2 regions of the Algoriphagus sp. Y33 genome follow, and region 2 is predicted to be linked to the other one. Evidence: riboswitches for the same ligand, from Rfam matches in the RefSeq annotation. Region 2 holds a riboswitch; the other holds the start of a gene.
The links. Region 2 has a riboswitch for cobalamin ahead of ID165_RS26230 (TonB-dependent receptor). Riboswitches for the same ligand answer to the same signal wherever they lie in the genome.
Positions count from the first base shown of each region.

Region 1: linked by a shared signal. The riboswitch ahead of metE (5-methyltetrahydropteroyltriglutamate--homocysteine S-methyltransferase) and the one ahead of ID165_RS26230 (TonB-dependent receptor) in region 2 are both predicted to bind cobalamin.

Region 1 is NZ_CP061947.1:5,395,002-5,402,401, reverse strand. It holds gene metE (5-methyltetrahydropteroyltriglutamate--homocysteine S-methyltransferase) at 1-2,280, opposite strand, end outside; cobalamin riboswitch at 2,468-2,666, opposite strand; gene ID165_RS22085 (tRNA/rRNA cytosine-C5-methylase) at 2,953-4,329, opposite strand; gene ID165_RS22080 (DUF1304 domain-containing protein) at 4,604-4,966, shown strand; gene ID165_RS22075 (GxxExxY protein) at 5,071-5,448, shown strand; gene ID165_RS22070 (magnesium chelatase) at 5,530-7,053, opposite strand; gene ID165_RS22065 (VWA domain-containing protein) at 7,059-7,400, opposite strand, start outside.
Region 2 is NZ_CP061947.1:6,314,565-6,321,964, reverse strand. It holds gene ID165_RS26250 (DUF5687 family protein) at 1-866, opposite strand, end outside; gene ID165_RS26245 (ABC transporter ATP-binding protein) at 1,054-2,025, opposite strand; gene ID165_RS26240 (iron ABC transporter permease) at 2,029-3,060, opposite strand; gene ID165_RS26235 (ABC transporter substrate-binding protein) at 3,047-4,207, opposite strand; cobalamin riboswitch at 4,307-4,509, shown strand; gene ID165_RS26230 (TonB-dependent receptor) at 4,625-6,484, shown strand; gene ID165_RS26225 (YncE family protein) at 6,616-7,400, shown strand, end outside.

The DNA.
Region 1 (7,400 bases), 920 kb from region 2:
CACCATTTCGATCAGTGCCTTTCTGGTTTCTTCCCAGTGTCGGGTTTTTAAGCCACAATCCGGGTTTACCCATAGATTTCCCGCAGGAATCACTGCTTTCGCTTTTTCCATTAATGCAATCATTTCGGCTTTAGACGGCACCCGTGGCGAGTGAATATCATAGACTCCAGGTCCGATTTCATTTGGATAATTAAACTCCGCAAAAGCATCCAGCAACTCCATTTGAGATCTGGAGCATTCTATCGTAATCACATCCGCATCCATGTCAGCGATATTCTGAATGATATCATTGAACTCTGAATAACACATGTGTGTATGGATCTGCGTTTCGTCTTTCACGCCGCTGGCGGAAATCCTAAATGCACGAACCGCCCATTCCAAATACGCCTGCCAGTCAGCTTTGCGAAGCGGAAGCCCTTCTCGGATCGCAGGCTCATCGATCTGAATTACGCCAATTCCAGCCTTTTCCAAATCCACTACTTCGTCACGGATAGCCAAAGCAATCTGAGTACACGTTTGGGATCTAGGCTGATCATTACGCACAAAACTCCATTGCAGGATTGTCACTGGGCCTGTAAGCATTCCCTTGACCGGTTTATCCGTTAGTGACTGCGCAAAAGCTGACCAACGCACCGTCATAGGCCCAGGTCTATGTACATCTCCATAAATAATCGGTGGCTTCACACACCTACTGCCGTAGCTCTGCACCCAGCCAAACTTGGTAAACGCAAACCCGGCCAACTGCTCCCCGAAGTACTCCACCATATCATTTCGCTCAAACTCTCCATGCACGAGCACATCCATGCCGATTTCTTCCTGCCAGATGATTGACTCTTTGGTTTCTTCCTCAAGCAATTTTTCGTAGGCTTCTTTGGTCAAATCGCCTTTCTTAAATCTCGCTCTCCAAGAGCGTACTTCGGTAGTCTGTGGAAATGAACCAATAGTCGTTGTGGGAAAAAGTGGGAGATTTAAAGCAACTTTTTGCTTGGATTGGCGGCTTGAGAAGCTGCTTTTACGCTGATCATCGGTTTTTACAATAGATTTTACCCGATCTTTGACCTGTGGGTTGTGGATAAGTGCTGAGGATTTTCTGCTGGCGATTGCCACCACATTTTGTGAAAAACTCTCCAAAACCTCTAAATCATTATTGTTTTCTACAAGCTTTTTCAAGGTCACAACCTCTGCGATTTTCTGCTTTGCAAATGCCAACCATTGCTTTACTTCAGCCGGAAGAGTTGCTTCATTTGTCTCCAAATCCAAATCGCATGGAGAATGGATCAGCGAACAAGAAGGTGCTACCCAAAGACGGTCTGCACCGATTTTGTGGGCAGCCTTATCGATCAGTGCAAAGGATTGCTGAAAATCATTTTTCCAGATATTTCTTCCATCCACTACTCCCAGTGACAAGTTGACGTTGGCTTTCAATTTTCCCGAATCCAAAATATCATCCAATTGGGATGGACAACGTACCAAATCCAAATGCAACGTATGAACCGGAAGAGAAAGTGCGATTTCGAGATTCTCCCCGAAGCAGTCGAAATAATTGGCAAGGATAATTTTGAGAGAAGGAAATGCCTTTTTTATCTCCTCATAGACGTATGAAAATGCCTTTTTCTCCTTTTCGGTAAGATCCATTGCCAGAAAAGGCTCATCAAACTGCACGTATTCTACATGAAGTGCATCAAGCTTTTTCAACAGTTCCAAGTAAACAGGAAGGAGGTTTTTGATCAGGTCAATCCGTTCAAAACCTTCCTCTTTTTCTTTACCCAAAAGCAAGTAGGATACTGGACCTATCAGAACAGGCTTGGTCAAAATTCCAAGTTGCTTTGCTTCGGAAAATTCCTTGATGACTTTGGTGGAGAACAGCTTAAACTCCTGATTTTTGGTAAACTCAGGAACAATGTAGTGGTAATTGGTATCAAACCATTTGGTCATCTCCATGGCGGTGATGTCCAAACCGTTTTGCTGATAGCCACGGGCCATCGCAAAATACAAGTCCAGTTCATGTCCACCTTTCTGCAAAATCACTTCATGATAGCGCTCCGGAATCGCACCAACCATCAGGGACATATCCAAAACTTGGTCGTAGAAGGAGAAATCATTGGAGGGTACCAAATCAATTCCGGAATCCTTTTGAAGTTTCCAGTTGTCCTTTCGGATACTTTCTCCAGCAGTGAGCAGGTCAGAAAGGGTGATTTTGCCTGACCAATACTGTTCACAGGCTTTTTTGAGTTCTCGGTGGCTACCAATTCGCGGATAGCCAAGATTATGCGTCTGCATCTCTTTTAACTGTTAATGATGAATAATTCGTTAAAAGCTCTTTAGCTTGATTTCACCATGCAGGCGAGTTGGACAATCTGAAAAGTGAAATACGTACATAGCAGGTTAAGTCTGAGCCGCGTGGCACAGATAAACAGAACTATAAGAAGCGTATCAAACTTGACTAAAAGGCCTCATTTCGCGGAAGCATCGTCAATTCGGAATAGGCAGGTCTCCTGACTCGTAGCGACTTTCATCGTCCTTCCCGTCTCCTTGGTGTTGGCTACAGTGGACATGCGAGGATGATCGTCTTTGGTATGCTACTTACAGTTGCGCGACAGTTCGTGATTTACACACGATTCCCTATTAATCTACAGCTAAGTAAAACCCCTTCCGGTTGATTAAGAAATAAAGTTAAGAACTATTTCAACGGTGAAAGTACGCAATTTTATTGAATGGAATTTATATTAGAGAATTATCAGTAATGATGCGGGTAGCTATATTCCTTTGCTTGTCGGGCTGGAAGAACCGCCACTGCGAGGCTGGCCAATGACGCCTGCCGGTATAGGCAGGGATGACAGAAGTAGCCTTGACACTAATGTTCTTCGAATCGATGTGATTTTGTCCCAGAAACTAAATTTGATCTGATCTTCTGAAAAAGTATTGATACCAAATACTAGCTACTCACTTAAATCACATCCTAATTCTCCACTCCTTTGGGTAATAGTTATTCACACGGTTTCCGAGGTTTTTGATCCAACCAAGCGGTAGCTTTTTACAGGTTATCAACACCCAGCCACTCGGTAGATCACCAACTTCAAAGTCATTTTTTCTAAGAAATTCAACAGCTTCAGCTTCCGAAAGCTCATGTGTGGGAAAATTGTTTTTGGGCAAAACTGAGACAGCCCATTCATGGGTTGGAATCCAGTCATTCTTCTGCTTTTTGCCCAGCTCCACGCCAAAATATTTCAAACTCAAATGCTGCGAAGCCTTCTGAAAATGCAGATTCCAGTCTTTTGAAATTCTGAAAAAAGAATCATTCAGTGTGTAATATTTCCCGCTACCATCAAATCCCAATTCTTCATCCAGATCGAAGGATTCTTTGTTCCAGACCTCCTTCAAATAAGGATGTTTAAAATCCTTCATCCGCTTCGGTTCTTGGATATATGCTTCTGCTGACCGCTTTAAAACCGTGATAAAAAACCCTTCTCCCTCTACCAGATGAGGGAAAAAACGGTACCCATAAAATGTTTTACCATCAGAGTCTACTGACGTCTCCCTTATATTCCAACTGGCATCAAACGGAATCCTGACAGGTTCATAGGAAAACTCTTCCGTCAAAAACCGGATCAAATCCTCATTTTCCCGCTCATTGAATGTACAGGTGCTGTACACCAAATACCCGTCCGCTTTCACCAAAGCTCCTGCCTGATCCATAATCCGCTTTTGGCGGGCGGAACACAGCTGCACATTGTCTATCGACCACTCGTCCCGAGCTTGCGGGTCCTTGCGAAACATTCCCTCTCCCGAGCAGGGGGCATCCACCAAAACCAAATCGAAAAAACCTTCCAAAGCCTCGAAATGTTCTGGATCATTATTGGTCACCACGGTATTTCCCAATCCCCATTTAATGACGTTTTCCTTCAAGATCTGCGCCCTGGACTGGATGACCTCATTGGCAATCAGCGTTCCTTCATTACCCAAATACGAAGAAAGTAGAGTTGTCTTCCCTCCGGGAGCTGCCGCTATGTCGAGGTAAATCCCTTTTGGAACGTCCAAGGAATAAAGAATATGTTCGATAAACATTGATGATGCTTCCTGCACATAATATGCACCGGCATGAATGGCAGGATCAAGTGTAAATGAGGGTCGATCATTAAGAAAAAAGCCATTCCTAGACCAGAAAATTTGCGTGTTTGCCCAAGAAAGCGAAAAATTTTTGGAAGGATTTACTCTGATAGAAGTGCGGGAAGGATTGTTAATAGCCTTTCTAAATTGCTCAAATTCGGCTTTACCGAGTAGTTCGAGCATCTGAGACTCGAAGTCGATAGGAAGATTAGTTTCTGGCATGGGGCAAAGATAAGGTATCAGTTTTCAGTCTCAGTATGCAGTCAGAGAAATAGCTTTTACCAATCAACTCTGTAAAAACCTTCAAGGGTTAATCGTTTTGAAAGTAAACAACTTATTTTGTTGACTGATACCATTATTGGCGAACCCTTGTCTGAATAATCAGTTTTCAGAAACTAATCTTGAGATAAGCAAAACCGAGCAGGTTTATAAGGTCTCTGTCTAAGATTTATTGAACTTAAAAAAATTACTAGATTGTCGAAAATCTCAAGAAATTATGGAAATCGCTTCAAAAATTATCATCGCCCTTATCGCCGCTCTCCATCTCTACTTTTTATATTTCGAAATGTTCGCATGGGAAACTATCGGCAGAAAAACTTTCAAACAACTACCTACTGAATTATTTCCCCAAACCAAAGGTTTAGCTGCCAATCAAGGCTTATACAATGGGTTCTTGGTTGCTGGATTGATCTGGTCACTACTGATTGAAGATCAACAATGGTCCACGTATGTTGCTATTTTCTTTTTGGGCTGTGTGCTTGTCGCCGGCATTTTCGGTGCCTTGACGGCAAGTAAAAAAATCTTCTGGGTACAGGGATTGCCTGCACTGATCGGGTTGATTTTGGTGCACTTGAAATAGGGCGTTTACCGCGGAGACGCAGAGGGCGCAAGAGTAGGTTTAGAATATTTTCGGAATTCTTCTAACTTCGAAATCGTCTAGTTTTTAAAATCTTACTTTTTATCATGACTGAAAACGAAATTTCATCCAAAATTATTGGTGCAGCGATAGAGGTTCATAAGCAACTTGGCCCAGGATTGCTGGAAAGTAGCTATGAAAAATGCTTGGCTTTTGAATTAACACAGCAAGGATTGGAAATAAAAACCCAAGTTGCTGTACCTGTACAGTACAAAGGAATTAAACTTGAAGTAGGTTACAGACTGGATATTTTGGTTGAAGAAAAAGTCATCATAGAAGTCAAGACCGTGTCTGAATTGGCTGCTATTCACAAAGCTCAATTGCTGACATATTTAAAGCTCACGGGAATTAAACTAGGCTTATTGGTCAATTTCAATTCCCTAAAATTAATTGATGGAGTAAAAAGAGTTGCCAATAACTTGTAAAAAGATCCAGTTTCACTAACACAAAAGGCGCAAAGTTTAATTAAAAACTCTGCGCCCTCTGCGACTCTGCGGTGAATCTACCTACAAATCCTCCTCCTCGAACTCATCTTCATCTCCCGGCCCCATATCAAACATGGAACTGAACAAATCCTTAAACTGCAATCCTGTGTCCAGTACTTTTTTGCTGAGTTGGGAGAATTCTGCCAGACCATGTAGCGCAAATTCCATAAAGAATTCCTTCTCTTTTTCAGGCAGATCCTTCACCAGTTGTGTTACTACTTCTTCCAATCCGGGTACTGAATGAAGCACCTTTTTATAGTCCTTGTCAGCTTGAGAAGCCAAAATATCCAGTTCATTACCCTCACCAAACCATGCGAGTGGCAGCACATATGGATTGCCTTGTTTCTCCTTTTTCTTTTGCTCCGGCGAAGGGAAATAATTGACAAACTGAGTACGAATCGCTTTTCCAATTAAATTGTACGCAACCAAACCTGCTCCTTCCTGCTCCCCTTCATAGACCAATTCGACTTTGCCGGTGATAGCAGGGATTACTCCAATCAAATCTGCAATCCGAACGATTGTGTTTTTTTCTCCATTCATATACATCCTTCTCTCAGCCGCGGATATCAAATTTTCATAGGCAGAAATCGTCAATCTAGCAGAAACCCCACTCTTTTCATCGACAAACTCTGAACCTCTTGCCTCAATGGCAATCTGCTCAATCAAATCCTTCATCAGCTCAGGGACATAGATATTATCCACAGGTTTTCCTTTCAGATTGGCTTCTTGGGCAGTGATTTTTCTGCCAATCTCGATGGATTTAGGATAATGTGTGATGATCTGGCTTTCAATTCGATCTTTCAGTGGCGTAACAATACTTCCACGGTTGGTATAATCTTCAGGGTTTGCAGTAAAGACAAACTGAATATCCAGTGGCAATCTCAGTTTGAATCCCCGGATCTGAATGTCTCCTTCTTGCAAAATATTGAATAATGCCACTTGGATTCTAGCCTGCAAATCCGGTAATTCATTGATCACAAAAATGGAACGGTGAGACCTCGGCACCAGACCATAATGAATCACCCGCTCATCGTTATAGCTCAGCTTCATCGTAGCGGCCTTGATGGGATCAACATCTCCGATCAAATCGGCCACAGACACATCCGGCGTGGCCAATTTCTCCGTATAGCGATCATCCCGATGCCACCAAGTGATTAGGGTATGATCCCCTTTTTCCTCGATCATATCCTTGGCAAAAGAGGTCAAAGGTTGCAACGGATCGTCATTCAATTCCGAACCAAAAACCACAGGAACATACTCATCGAGAAGATGAGTCATCATTCTGGCAATCCGTGTTTTTGCCTGTCCTCTCAGCCCAAGCAAATTGATATTATGCCGGGAAAGAATGGCCCGCTCGATATCAGGAATCACCGTGTCCTCGTATCCCCATATACCCTCAAAGACATTTTCTTTCTTCTTGATTTTCAAAATCAAATTATCACGAAGCTCTTCTTTGATGGATTTGGATTGGTAGCCGGCAGCTTTGAGTTGGCCGAGCGTTTTTATTTGGATGAGTTCTTTTGGTGTCAGTTTTTGGTAGTCCATATTGCTTAAAAGCGTTTCGTTCTATTTCGTCTATAATCTTCAAAAATCAGATCCCCAAGCCCTTTCAAGCTGCTGTAGTAGGCATTCCCGTTGTTTACTTTGGTAAATTCCTTTACAAATTCCTTCAAATAGGGATCCGAAGCAATCATAAAGGTAGTCACAGGGATCTTCAGTTTTCGGCATTGCGCAGCAAGTTTCAGCGTCTCACTGAGAATCTTGCTGTCAATCCCAAAAGCATTTTTGTAATATTTAATTCCCACTTTCAGACAAGTAGGCTTGCCGTCGGTGATCATGAAAATCTGCTTGTTTGGGTTCTTTCTTCTTCGAAGTAAATCCATCGCCAATTC
Region 2 (7,400 bases):
AAGAAAAAGGCACTCAGCATCAAGAAACTTCTGCTCTTTTTGTGCCGTATGATCAGCTTCCACTCCAGATTGGCAAGCTCTCCAGCCATTCCAAATCTCGAAAAGAATCCAACCGATTGATTGACAAACCGAGCCTCCTCTTCCTTCGCCAAATCCTCCAGATAAGCATTGTTCAGATAATAAGAGAAAGCGAGATAATACCCCACTAAGCAAACGATCAGCATCGCAGCCAAGGGAAGAAAACTACTCATGGCAAATGTGAAAAACGGAGCTACCAGTTCTCCCAGATTGAACCAGCCCATATAAGTCGACCCACCGCCCAACAGAAGGACGATAAATACAATCACTACACCGATCAGGCTGTCCTCAAAACGCTGTTTGAACCAAAGCATAAACCAATGCAAAGACCAACTGATCAACACTACCGTTCCCAACCAGGTCACCGCCCCCGAAACGCTGTACTCAGCAGCTATTTCGGTAAATGCAAAAGGAGTAAAAAGCACCAAAGCAATGACGCTTAGCATAGAAAAGAACGATCTTCCCAGCAGCATATGCATGATTTTTTTCTTCGAAATGGGAAGATGCAACAGACTTTCCAACTCAATGACAGGAAGTTGCTGTAGAAAATATCTATACATAAACTCCACCAAAAAGAAGAAAATCAAACCCGAATTCAGCACCTGAATAGGGTCTTGGCCTTCGGCAAGTTCTGCCAAAATTCTACTAAGGAAAATCCCTGCCATCAACAGGTATCCCAAAAGCATAACTGCCAGAAAACCGAGAAAAATAGCTACCATCAGGCTTTTGGCAAATGCCGTAGATCGGAAGCTTTTTAGGAGTTCCAGACGGATCAGTTCAACTAGCATACGATTTCAAAGTAATTAAAAGTCTAAATTTCAACCCAAAATATAAAAAAAACCTTCAGAAAATACCGTATTGGGGCTTACTAAATCTGTTTTCTAGAAATCTTCTGCTTTTTTTGGAACCATCTCAAGATTTTTAAACTGTGAATCTCTGCAAAAATCTCCGTGCCCCCGTTGCTAAAAAAGAAGGTTAGTCATGCATCAAAAAGTCCAAAAACCCTTCTACACTATGGAATTTTTTGCCCATGTATTTGAGGTAAAAAGGATCGCTTTTCACTTCAACAGCTTCTGCCAACTCCTTGAAACCAGCCTTTTCAAGTGCTTTTGAAACCCAAGTCACCAATTCTTTTGGGCCAAAAATCTCAAATTTCAACTCTTCCCCTTTCGATTCAATTCTCCCTTTTGCCACACTAAACCGAAAATTCTCTCCGGGCAATAACTGATTGATTTGCCCGGAAATCACCAAATCCTCCGGTAAACCTGAAATCAGTGGTGTGCCACAATTGAGTAACCAAAATCTATCGGCTGTTTCCAGTGCAATCTCCAAATCATGTGTCACCACCAGAATTGACTTTCCCTGACTCTTGGAAATATCCCTTAGCAAGTGCATGATTTCATAGCGATTCACCAAATCCAGATGAGCGGTGGGTTCATCCAATACCATCACCTTTCCATCTTGTGCCAGCGCCCTGGCGATCAATGCTTTTTGCCGCTGACCATCGCTTATTTCGGAAAGTCTCTCATCACGCAGGTAATCTATTTTCGTAGCCTCAAGTGCGTTTTCAACTACTTTTCGATCACCGTCAGTCAGCTTTCCCGTCCAATTTGTATGAGGAATCCGCCCCATCGCCACCAATTGACCCACTGTCATATTACCGGGTAGAAAAGGTTCAGTCAGTACCACTGAAAGCCCTTTGGCCAAGACTTCCTTAGCGTAGGACAAAACAGGTTTTCCATTCAGCAACACTTCCCCTTTGAATGGCTGCAACTGTCCCAAAACAGCTTTTACCAAAGTTGATTTCCCTACCCCGTTCGGCCCAAGCAAGCAGGTCATTTCACCTGCCAAAAGCTCAAAATTCAATCCACTCAAAATCTCTTTCTGAACTTTCCCTTTGGTATATCCTAGACTGAGATTTTTACCTATGATTGATGTCTGCTTCATAGCCTAAAATTCTTTGCTGAAATTTTTTCGAAGCACCAAACTAATCACTATCGGGGCTCCGACCAGTGATGTCACTGCATTGATAGGCAGCGTCTGAGCCGATCCAGGCATCTGACCCATAGCATCGCACAAGAGTAACAAACTTGCTCCAATCAGCCCTGAAGCAGGAAAAAGAATCCGGTGATCTGAAGTCTTACAAACCATCCTTGCCAAGTGTGGTACTGCAATCCCTATAAATGCAATTGGTCCGCAAAAGGCCGTAATACTTCCGGCAAGTAAGCCTGTGCTGAGAATCATCAACCAACGTAGACGATCAGGGTTGATCCCCATACTTTTCGCATAGCTTTCACCCAGAAGCATTCCATTGTACGATTTGACCGAAGCAATCACGGGAATAATCCCTATAAACATCACCAGTCCCAACGCCCAGACCTGATTCCAAACCAAGCCACCCAGACTACCCATCGACCACATGGTAAAAAGCTTCAATGCTTCCGCTCCCGAAAAATAGGAAAGAACAGAAATAATCGCAGATACAGTAGATCCAAACATCAAACCGACAATCAGAAGAGTCATGCTATCTTTGACCTTCCATGCTGCGAAACTCACGGTGAGTAATACCAAACTTGCCCCTAATGAGCCTGCAATCGCAATTGCCCAAGGATTGATAGCTCCGCCAAAAGTGGACAATCCAAAGGCCGATCCGGCCAACATCAATATCGCCACGCCAAGCCCAGCTCCTGAACTAATTCCCAACACATAAGGGCCTGCAAGTGGGTTTCTGAAAAAAGTCTGCATCTGAAGACCACTGATGCTGAGTCCTATCCCTGCAAAAATTGCGACTAAAGCTTTGGGAATTCTATAGTTCAGAATAATCTGCTCGCGCGATGCCTTTGTCCATTCACCGGTAAAAACCCCAGAAAGAATTTCACTTGGAGAAATAGACACCGACCCCAAGCTGACATTAAGCAGAAAGCTCATAAGCAACAAAATCAGCGTGGCAGAAAGAAGAATAAGTGGACTACTTTTTTGCATCGAGTTGTTTATAAAAATACAACTGATAATCTGAAAGTAATTCAGGATGAAGGATTTTGATCAGATCTTTGAGGATCAGATCCGGCCGCATGTATCCCAGCTCAAAATATTCCAGTCCACCCGCTCTCCCCCGCTTCTGCGTATAAGAAAACACATTTCCTGACTGATAAGCTCTAAAAGCTTTGTAGCGTGGCTCCGACTCACCCATAGCCTGCAAATCAGGAAAATCAGCAGAACCTATCCAGAAATCAGCTTCCAGTGCATTTTCAAGGACAAACTCATAATTCAACTGTGCGCTTCCTGTTCCTTTCTGATCTGAAAAAATATAATTCCCCCCCGCATTTTCGAGGATATTCGCTCCCCAGCTCTCGCTCCCCGGAGCATACCAAACATCCTCATAAAGCACGCCGCTAAGGACAGAAGGGCGAAGCGAATCAATAATCAAATCACTCAATTTCTCAGCTTCCAAATAGTCTTTTTCAACCTTATCAAAAGCCACTACAGCTTCCTCATATTTCCCCAACAGTACACCCGTAAACTTGATCCACTCAGCTCTCCCAAGCGGATGCTGCTCCACATATTCTCCATTGATCACGGCGGGAATCTTGGCTTGCTCCAGCAAATCCAAGTACTTCAGATCATCACCCTGAGTAGAAATCATAATCCAATCAGGATCCAAATCAATTACCATTTCTGTATTTGCCGAAGGCCCCGCCCCCAAGTCCTCCACTCGTCCGGCATCAATTTGTTCCCATGTTTTCTCCGAAGAAATCAATTCCAAATTCGGAAACCCAATCAATTTTTCTGTCACATTCAGTATATCCAGATGTGGAATGTGGGTGGTCGATGTAAGGATTATTTTTCCCACCGGGAGTTGAATGACTGCGTCGAAATCACCTTCAGGTTTTTCGGTATTTTCTTCCAAAACCAAGTAGGTAAATACCCTGTCAGTACCAGCCCATGCCTGAGTCACTTCCAACTCCCAAAGACCATTCCCACGTGAAATTGTAAATCCTGAAGCATAGCTCAAGTCTATTTTTCCCGGTTTGCCCTCATACGTTGCATTCTTCTCATTACATCCTGATAAAGAAAACATTACAAACAACAAAAAAGAGGCGAATAAGGCACTAAACAAGACGTTTTTCACAGGATTTCTTGATGATTTTGAAATCCAAAATAAGCCCGGGATTTTGCCACTTCCAAAATTTGTCTCTAAAGAGATTTTTTTTCTAAGCTTCAACCATCTACTTTTGCAGCCGAAATTGGTTCCCAATCTCGTATAAGAGCTCTTGGGATTAAAAGGGAATTTGGTGTAATACCAAAGCTGTCCCCGCAACTGTAAGCCGAGCGGAATTTTCCGCAAATTTGTCAAAACAGCCATTGTCCTGAAGACGAGAAGGCGACAAATCCAGGCAAGCCAGGAGACCTGCCCATTTCTGTTGATTCTGTGCTTTCGGAGGAAAAGCGACGAAGAAAGTACCTGAATCGGCAGTAAGCCGATTCCGATCCCTTCTTCCCATTTCTCTACAAGCCCGAATCGAATTTACTACTAATTCGATCAGGCATGACTTTGCTTTTGTGGGTTTACACATTTGTCGGCTTTAGCCCGATCAGTCAGGATACGATTCCCTTGGCTGAGGTGGAAGTCTATGCACCGGCTTTGGATAAATTTGCCCAAGGACAGAAAGTAATCAATTGGACAAAAAATGAATTGGTGGCTTACCAAGGCCGCTCACTGGGTGATATCCTTCAAGAGCGATCCCCGGTTTTTGTACGGCAATATGGTGCGGGAATGATAGCCTCCCCTTCCTTTCGCGGCACTTCAGCAGGCCATACGGCAGTATTCTGGAATGGACTGCCGATCAACAGCCCCTCTCTCGGACAAAGCGACCTGTCCATTTTACCTATTTCCTCCATCGATCAGGTAAGTGTACAGTTTGGAAATGCCGGAGCACTTTTTGGAAATGAAGCCATAGGTGGAAGTATTCACCTAGGCACTGGCTCTGAATTTGGAAAAGGGCTTCAAGCAGGAATTTCACAGCAAATCGGCAGCTTTGGTCTACTCAAAACCAGTGGATTTGCAGGTTTCTCATCGGAAAATTTCAGCAGCAAGACAAAAATCTATCGAGAATTTTCAAAGAATAATTTCCCCTACAAAGACCTAGGTCAATTCGGCACCCCGGAAGTGAAAGAAGACCATGCTCAAGTAGAGCAGATTGGAATTGTTCAGGATCTGGCATGGAATCTTAGCAGGACTCACCAGCTCAAAACCGCTTTCTGGTGGAATAAAACAAATAGGGAAGTCCAGCCGGTAATGGGTTCGCAAACCAAGGACAGGCAGGAAGATCAGGCCTTCAGGGCGGTCATAGATTTCTTTCATTTTGAGGAGAAGTCGATATGGAATCTGAAAACAGGGATTGTCCGAAACGAGCAGCTCTTCAATGCCAGCCAAAACAACAGCACACAATACTTTCTTGGGGGAGACTGGGATCAAGAGGTTTCCGGCAAATGGTCCTCAAGACTAGGTGCGAGATACACGCTGACAAAAGGAGATTTGAGCACCTATCAAGCGGATGATAAACGTATCGAATTATATCAAAGCACGAAATTCTCCGCTACGGACAAGCTATCTTTTGCCTTAAACCTCCGTCAGTTGGTTTATTCCGGCACTTTCGCGCCTTTCACTCCAAATCTGGGGGCTGAGTGGAGCTTTTGGAATGCAGGTTCCCAAACCTTACAGTTGAAAACATCCCTGGGAAAAGGCTTCAAAGTCCCCACGCTGAATGACAGATTTTGGAATCCCGGCGGAAACCCCGACCTGCTTCCTGAAGAAAGTCTTAGCGGTGAAATTGGCTTGACTTGGAGCAATAATGGAAAACTCAACTGGAATCAAGGATTGACCTATTACAAAATGTCCGTGGACAATTGGATCATTTGGCTACCTAAAGGAAGTTTCTGGACTCCTGAAAATATCAAAAAAGTCAGCAGCCAAGGATTGGAATATCAAGGTAATTTGGCAGGCAATTTTCTCTCTTGGGAATGGGAATTGACGACTTCATACACCTACTCCAAAGCGATAACGACCAAAGGTCAAAACGAAAATGATCAGTCCGTAGGAAAGCAGCTTCCTTACTCACCGCAACACCAAGCCAATGGTAAAGTTCAGGTAAAGAAATCGGGATTCACCACCTCCATTGGAACCTATTTCGTGGGCGAAAGATCCGTCACTGCTGACAATCCCCGCATGATGTCCTCATTTCAGCTCTTCAATTTCGGGATGGGCTATGACAGACTTGAGCTTGGAAAAGTTCACTTCCCCGTAAGTTTTCAAATCAACAATCTACTCAATACCGACTATCAAGTACTCTATCTAAGAGCAATGCCGGGAAGATCTTATCAATTCAACTTATCTATATTATTATGAAATCGAGCTTGCCTGAGGCCAGACAGGCATATAGTAAGCTACATACGGAGGTATAATTATCGTAATGCAGGCTCAGTACCGTTTCCTTTGTCGCGGGACAGGCTATAACCTAAAAACTAAATTACAAACATATGAAATTAAAACAACTACTCTGGGCGTCCGCCTTGCTTTCAGTCTCTTTTGGCTGCTCTGACAGCGGCGAAGAAAAACCTTTAGGCAAGTATGACAATGGCATTCTGATCATGAACGAAGGCAGTTTCGGAACCAATGACGGTGAAGTATTTCACCTGAATCCAAACACGGAAGAACTTCTTCCCAATATTTTCGAAGCAGAGAATTCCCGTCCTTTTGCCGGTTTGATCGAGGATATGATACTTGAAGGGGACAGGTTGTATTTGGTCGCCAACACAGGTAAAGTAGAAATTGTAAATCCCGGTGATTTCAAAAGCCGTGGAGCGGTGGCAGCAGAATTGGATCAACCACGATCTCTGGCTGTAAATGGAAGCAAACTTTTCATCAGTGACTATGGGCCTTATGATGACAACTATGGCACCCCGGATTCTTATATTGCTGTAGTGAACGGGCTTGATGGTGGGGTAGTTTCAAAGAAAATTGCTGTTTCTAATAAACCTGAAGCTCTTTACTCTCACGGAAACTATATTTTAGTGACTGGTTCTGAAGAAAATAAAATTGAAATCATTGACGCAACTCAGGAGGCGGTAATTACCACCATCGATCTGGATGCCTCTCCAAAGCAGTTCTATGCGGAAGACGGCATACTTTGGATTTATGCCACAACAAGTGAAGAGGTCATATTCTACACTTTAAATCTTAGCAGCCTTACTTTAGGAAATACTTATTCTATTCCCGTTGCTAACGCCACTAAAAGCATTGCTTTCGATGGCGATGATGAAAT